One region of the Isoptericola sp. S6320L genome, then DNA from elsewhere that is predicted to be linked to it. Evidence: riboswitches for the same ligand, from Rfam matches in the RefSeq annotation. Region 1 holds a riboswitch; each other region holds the start of a gene.
What was found. A riboswitch is a leader RNA that binds a small molecule or an ion and turns the genes downstream of it on or off. The one in region 1 is predicted to bind cyclic di-AMP.
Positions count from the first base shown of each region.

Region 1 (2,259 bases):
GAGTGCTCTACCGGACGGGGAAACCGTAGCGGATCCCGGCGGGCATGTCACGTTTAGGTCACGGCGACGTGCGACACGTGCCCCCTTACCCCTCCCGGGGCCTCTGGGCGCCCCGCTGAGGCCCTCGATCTCACCGCCCGGACGACTCCTCGTCGGAACGGTGTCGCCGCGCCGAGCGACCCCTGCGGGCCCCGGGACGCGACGAGGCCCCGCCGCGCACTGCGCGACGGGGCCTCGATCGGTACGACGGGGCGTCAGCCCACGCGGATGAACGTGGGGTTCGACTGCCAGATGCTGCGGAACTGGATCGTCTTGCCCGGACGCGGGGCGTCGATCTGCGTGTTGCCGCCGGCGTAGATGGCGATGTGGCCCGGGGACCAGATGAGGTCGCCCGGCTGCGCGGCGGACCGCGAGACGACGGTGCCCGAGTAGCGCTGGTCCGACGAGCTGCGCGGCAGCGAGACGCCGGCCTGCGCGAACACGTACTGCGTGAAGCCCGAGCAGTCGAAGCCGGACGGCGAGGTCCCACCGGAGACGTACGGGACGCCCACGTAGCGGGAGGCGATCGAGATGATCGTCGAGCCGTTGGCCGAGGCCGGGGCGGCCGACGTGGACGAGGACGAGGAGGACGACGTCTCGCTGCTGGTGCTGGTGTCGACGGCGGTGCGCTCGCCCGAACGGGACGGCGCGACCTCGCGGACGGGCTCCGGCTCGGGCTCGGGGGCCGCCTTGATCTCGGCCGCCTCGGCGATCTTGGCCGTGACCTTCTCGACGGTGATCTTGGCGTCGGCGTCGACGGTGACCACGGGGGCCGCCTCGAGCGCCGTGCGCGCCTGGTCGGTCAGCGCGCCGAGGTCGACGGTGCTGAGCTTGTTGGCCGCGTCGTGGTCGACCGGGGCAGCCTGGGCAGCGGTGGCGCCACCGATGGTCGACACGAGCAGACCACCAGCGGTGGCCACGACGGCGGCCCGGCGGCCGGCAGCCGCGGACGGCGCGGCCAGCATGGGACGGCGTGCGGCACGGTGCTTGGCACGCGTGGTGCGAGCAGTCACGTTCAACCTCTCCTGTCGCCTACGAGGTCAGCTGTCGGGTTCGGGTGGGAGAAATCACCCGGCCCCCCAGGACTCTCGTCCTGGGCGACTTCACCCCAAGGACACCGTGTCGGTGCCCGAAAGTGGGTCCCCCGCTCCTGCCGGCGGTCATCCGTGGAAACCGAGGCGGCGGCAGGGTTAGGCGTCCGTCCCGGTACTCACCGGAGGAATCTCCCGCGAGCGTGTCCGACCGTACCCGAACCGGCGAGGGATGTCACGTTCCGATCACGGCATCGCGCGCGCCGCCCGGGAGCGCCCCGCCGGAAGGCTGGCGCGGCCCCCGCTGAGCGCCCGCGAGGCGCTCAGCGCGCCGCGACGAACAGGTGCTTGGCCAGGTCCTCGGGCAGCTCGAGCCCCTCGTCGGCACCCGACGCCTGCACGGCGTAGTAGTCGCCCAGCGACCGCGCCTCGATCCGCGCGCCGGGGACGATCCCGACCTTGGCCAGCCGGGCGAGGAACTCGTCGTCGACCTGGACGGGCTCGGCGATGCGCTGCAGCACGATCGCCACCTCCTCGGAGCCACCGCGCAGGAACGCCGGCAGGGACTGCACACCCTCGAGGAACGGCACGTCCTCGTACTGCTCGCCCAGCTCCGACAGCCCGGGGATCGGGTTGCCGTAGGGGTCGTGGTGCGGGTGGTCGAGGAGCGTGACGAGGCGCCTCTCGACGAGATCGCTCATCACGTGCTCCCAGCGGCACGCCTCGTTGTGGACGTGCTCCCAGTCCAGCTTGATGACGTCGGTGAGCAGCCGCTCGGCCAGCCGGTGCTTGCGCATGACCCGCGTCGCCTTCGACCGGCCGTCGTCGGTGAGCTCGAGGTGACGGTCGCCCGTGACGACCACGAGCCCGTCGCGCTCCATCCGCGCGATGGTCTGCGAGACCGTCGGTCCCGAGTGCCCGAGGCGTTCCGCGATCCGCGCGCGGAGCGGCGTGATGCCCTCCTCGCCCAGCTCGTAGATCGTCTTCAGGTACATCTCGGTGGTGTCGATCAGGTCGGTCACGTCCACTCCCGTCTTGAGGCCCGGGCCTAGTCTATTCGCACACGTCACCGATCCGACCTCCGCCCCCGTGCGGCCGGACACACCACGCGAGCCACGGAGCCCCCATGACCCTGCAGATCCCCTCGTCGCTGCTGCCGTCGGACGGCCGGTTCGGCTCCGGCCCCTCG
Region 1 is NZ_JALKAT010000005.1:2,138-4,396, forward strand. It holds gene MWU57_RS04380 (C40 family peptidase) at 255-1,052, opposite strand; cyclic di-AMP (ydaO/yuaA leader) riboswitch at 1,055-1,233, opposite strand; gene MWU57_RS04385 (metal-dependent transcriptional regulator) at 1,394-2,092, opposite strand; gene serC (phosphoserine transaminase) at 2,197-2,259, shown strand, end outside.

Region 2 (2,259 bases), on a different contig from region 1:
GACCCGATCCTCCTGACGATCCCCACCCAGCTCCTCGGCTACCACGCCGCCGTGGCGCTCGGCGAGGACGTCGACCGGCCGCGCAACCTGGCGAAGTCCGTCACCGTGGAGTGACGCGCCCCGCTACGCGGCGGGGGAGAACTCCCAGTGCCACGGCTCGTAGGGTCCCGCACCGCCCTGGCGGGCCCAGGCCGGGTTGGTCCACCCCGCCGCGGGGCCGTGCTCGGCCAGCCAGGCCCAGCGGTCGCCGGAGTACGACTCCGGGCAGATGTCGATCGCCAGGCCCCAGCCGTGGTTCGACGTGCCCGGGGTGGCCGCCAGGCCCGGCTTCAGGCCCTTGAGCACGACCTGCTGGTCGTAGCTGCGGTAGCCGTCCGTGATGCACATCCGCTCGCCGAACTGCTCGACGTACGCGTCGTTCAGCGCGGCGAGGGCGGTCGCGGCGTCGGCGCGCAGGAGCACCGCGCCGTCCCACGGCGCGCAGAGGTCGGCCGTCGAGAGGCGGCCGTTGCTGCCCTGAGGGTCGATGCTCGGGTCGCAGCCCGGTGGCGGCACGCGCTCGTCCGGCGCGGCCGGTGCCGGCTCGGCCGGCACGATCTTGATCGCGTCCCGGTCGATGCGGTCGCCGTCCCGGGACACCTTGGCCCCCTGGTCGACGACGACGGCCTCCACGGAGCGTGGTGCGCGGGCCGTGCCGGAACGCGAGGCGGCCGCACCGTCGGACCGCTCGGCGACGGCCCGCTCGGCCGCGGCCAGGGTCGCCGGGTCGATGGTCGTGGTGGCGCTGCCCTCGGCGTTGGCCTCCTCCGGCAGGACGGCGGGGGCGACGACGGCGGACGCGGTGGCCAGCGCGAGGGCGAATCCGGCGCCGACCCGGCCAGCGCGGGGCGGACGGGCGGCGCGCGCGGCACCGGTCGAGCGGGTCGGACCGGCTGAGCGGGTCGCACCGGCTGAGCGGGTCGCGCGGGGAGCGCGGGCGGGCGGCTCGGCGAAGTGCCGGCCGCGGCGCGCCCGGCTCATCGGGCCCCCTCGCGGCGGCGCGGGGTCGGGGTGGTGCTGGACGTGGTCGCCCCGCCGGTGCGGCCGGGCGCGCGGGTGTGCCTGGTCATCGTCATCTCCTGTCGCCTTCGGGGTTAGCTGTCGGATTCGGGTCGGAGACTGACCCGGCCGACGCGCACTGCGCGTCGGCTTCACCCCAAGGGCGCCGTGGCGCCCGTCGTTGGTTCCCCCGCCCCGTGTCTGCTTCGGTCGACGACGCACGGTGACAGGGCTCGGCGCCCGCGCGACGTACCCCGCGACCTGGCGAGGTAGGCAGAACCTACCCCGCCGGGACCGGGTTTGTCACGAACGGATAACGGCATGCCGGATGGTGTCTCGGGGTGCGCCTGCGGTGCGCCTCCGGGTGCGCTGCTCCTCGGCGCCTGCCAGGATCGCGAGGACGGCGACCGACGGCGCGGGTGGGGCGGCGACATGGCGGAGCGGACTGACGGGGCTGGCCCCTCGACGGGCACCCGCGTGGGCGTGCTCACCCTCACCGCGATGGTGGTCGGGTCGATGGTCGGTGCCGGCGTGTTCTCGTTGCCGCGCCGCTTCGCCCAGGAGACCGGTGTCGCCGGGGCGATCGTCGCCTGGGCGGTCGCCGGGGCGGGCATGCTCACCCTGGCGCTGGTCTTCCAGCGGCTCGCGGTCCGCAAGCCGGAGCTCGACGCCGGGGTCTACGCCTACGCCAAGGCCGGGTTCGGCGACTACACGGGGTTCTTCTCGGCGGCGGGCTACTGGGCGAGCGCCTGCGTCGGCAACGTGACCTACTGGGTCCTCATCATGTCCACGCTGGGCGCGTGGTTCCCGCAGCTCGGTGCCGGCGACACGCTGCTCGCGGTCGCGCTGTCGTCCGCCGGGCTGTGGCTGTTCTTCCTGCTCGTGCGGCGGGGGATCCAGGAGGCCACGGCGATCAACAGGGTCGTCACCGTGGCCAAGCTGGTGCCGATCGTCGTCTTCGTGCTGATCGCCGTCTTCGTCTTCGACCCGGCCGTCTTCGCCGGGAACTGGGCGGGGGAGTCCTACGGGTCCCTCTTCGACCAGGTGCGCGACACCATGCTCGTGACGGTCTTCGTGTTCCTCGGCGTGGAGGGGGCCAGCGTCTACTCGCGGCACGCGCGCCGCCGGGAGGACGTCGGTCGGGCGACCCTGCTCGGGTTCGGCAGCGTGCTCGCGGTGTTCGCGTCGGTGACGATGGTGTCCTACGGGATCATGCCGGTG
Region 2 is NZ_JALKAT010000008.1:64,701-66,959, reverse strand. It holds gene glmS (glutamine--fructose-6-phosphate transaminase (isomerizing)) at 1-114, shown strand, start outside; gene MWU57_RS06795 (M15 family metallopeptidase) at 124-1,020, opposite strand; cyclic di-AMP (ydaO/yuaA leader) riboswitch at 1,109-1,260, opposite strand; gene MWU57_RS06790 (basic amino acid/polyamine antiporter) at 1,471-2,259, shown strand, end outside.
Region 2: linked by a shared signal. The riboswitch ahead of MWU57_RS06795 (M15 family metallopeptidase) and the one ahead of MWU57_RS04380 (C40 family peptidase) in region 1 are both predicted to bind cyclic di-AMP.

Region 3 (2,259 bases), on a different contig from region 1:
CGGGCCACCCCGGGGCCGACGGCGGCACCCCGGTCGACCGGCCGGTCCCGGCGGGTGGGCTGGCCACGCCGGAGGACCCGACCGCCTACGGGGCGCGCTGGGGCGCCCCCGGGGGGCCGACGCCCGCCGCCCGGGCCGCCGCGCGCCGTCGGGCACGGGGCTGGGTGCTGTCCGTGCTGGGCGTGGTGGTGCTGGTCGTGGTGGCGGCGGCGGGCGGCTCGTGGCTCGTGAACCGCGCGCACGACCGGGCCTGGGAGCCGGTGGCGGGCGACGTCGCGGAGCCCGGCACGGTGAACGCCGTCCAGCTCGTGCTGGGCTCGTGCCTGGCCGACGTGCCGGACTCCGCGACGGTCGGCACCGTCGAGGTGGTGCCGTGCCGAGACGCGCACGTCGCCCAGGTCGTCGGGCGGCACGACTCGACGGTCGACGAGGTGTGGCCGGGCGCCGACGTCGTGCAGGCCCGCGCCGCACGGGCGTGCACCCCCGAGCTGGTCGGCGCGCGGGCGGAGGCCTCCGGGCTGGCGGACGACCTGACGTGGGTCCTGTGGACACCCAGCGAGGAGTCGTGGGAAGCGGGCGACCGCGCCGGGCTCTGCGTGACCGTCTCGGCCGCGCCGCGGACCGGCACCCTGCTGGAGTGAGCCTGCCCAGGGGCCGCCGAGTTGTGAAGATCCGCGCCCGACCTGCATCGATGGTGCCGGTGCGCCCCGCGCGTCGAGCTGCCAGGACCGGGCATCGACGACATATCGACCGCCGATCTGTCCGCGCCCGGCGAGATATAGCGGCATTTGCCGCACTCGCCCCCGATGTTCTCCCGGACGGATTTCTTCACGGGTTCTTCGCGAACGACCCTGCAACTCACCGTTATCCGACTGTGATCTGACCGGGATCCGTCGTTAGCGTTCGCGGGTCGCCCCACGTCTGGGGTGAACGGTCGGGCCGCAAGCCGAGTGCTGCCGGCGGCCCGGCATCACCGAACCCACGGCAGCAGCGGGAGAACCACGTTCTTCGGGCGGACTCGTGCCGCCCTCGGGGTTAAGCCGTCCCACGACGGCGGGCCATCACTTCTCGGCCTCATCCGACAGCTCATCTCGCAGGCTCGAGAGGTCAGCATGTCCATCACTCACCACAGTGGTGCGCGCCCGCAGGACGCCACCACGGCGCGCATGCCGCGCCTGCGACGCTCGACCGTCGCCATCGCCCTGTCCGCCGCGCTCGCCGGTGGCACCCTCGTCGCCGGAGCCGGCCAGGCCTCGGCAGCACCCGCCCCGTCCACCGCGGCGGCCACCTCGACGGCCGGCCTCTCGACCACCGGCCACGGGCTCGTCACGGCCCGGACCTCCAAGCCCGTCGTCAAGGTGTCGGTCTCGCGCAAGACCGCCAAGCAGGGCAAGGGCAGCACCCGTCCCCGGTTCACCGTCCAGGCCACGAAGGGCGGCGACGCGGTCAAGGGCCGGGTCCGGCTCTTCGTCGACGGCAAGAAGGTCAACGTCAAGAAGCTCAACAAGAACGGCATCGTGCGCATGAAGCCGTTGCTGAAGCACTACGACGTCGGCAAGAACCGCATCCGCCTGACCGTCGTGCCCGCCAAGTCCACCGGCCTGGCCAAGGTCAAGAAGCACCGCACCATCCGGGTGAAGGCGAAGCAGACGAGCGGGGCCAAGGTCGTCCAGGTCGCCAACCGGTACGTCGGCTACCGCTACTCCTACGGCGGCACCAGCCCGTCGTCGGGCTTCGACTGCTCCGGCTTCACCTCGTACGTGTACAAGAAGGCGACCGGCAAGAACCTGCCGCGCACCACGTCCGCGCAGAAGCGGGCCGGCAAGGCGGTCTCGCGGTCCCAGGCCCGCCCCGGTGACATCGTCTACACCCCGGGCCACGTCTCGATCTACGCCGGCAACGGCAAGATCATCGAGTCGGCGCGTCCCGGCGTCGGCGTCGTCAAGCGCAAGATGTGGCAGGACAACCCCACGTTCGTCCGCGTCTGACGCGCACCGCACGCACCGCACGCCCGTGCCCGGCACGGCTCGACCTGTTCGAGCCGTGCCGGGCACGGGCGTGCGGCGTTCCCCCAAAAGTCGTAGGCCACGTTCCCCCTCCCGCCAGAAGCGACGACGACACCGCCCCGGCCAGGCTGGGAGCACCGCGCCGGAACCGGCCCGGCCACACGCGAGAGGGGATCACGTGCCCGCCATCCAGATCACCGGGCTCCGCAAGTCGTACGGAGCGTTCGACGCCGTGCACGACGTCGACCTGACG
Region 3 is NZ_JALKAT010000019.1:33,313-35,571, reverse strand. It holds gene MWU57_RS11510 (septum formation family protein) at 1-641, shown strand, start outside; cyclic di-AMP (ydaO/yuaA leader) riboswitch at 967-1,111, shown strand; gene MWU57_RS11505 (C40 family peptidase) at 1,113-1,988, shown strand; gene MWU57_RS11500 (ABC transporter ATP-binding protein) at 2,185-2,259, shown strand, end outside.
Region 3: linked by a shared signal. The riboswitch ahead of MWU57_RS11505 (C40 family peptidase) and the one ahead of MWU57_RS04380 (C40 family peptidase) in region 1 are both predicted to bind cyclic di-AMP.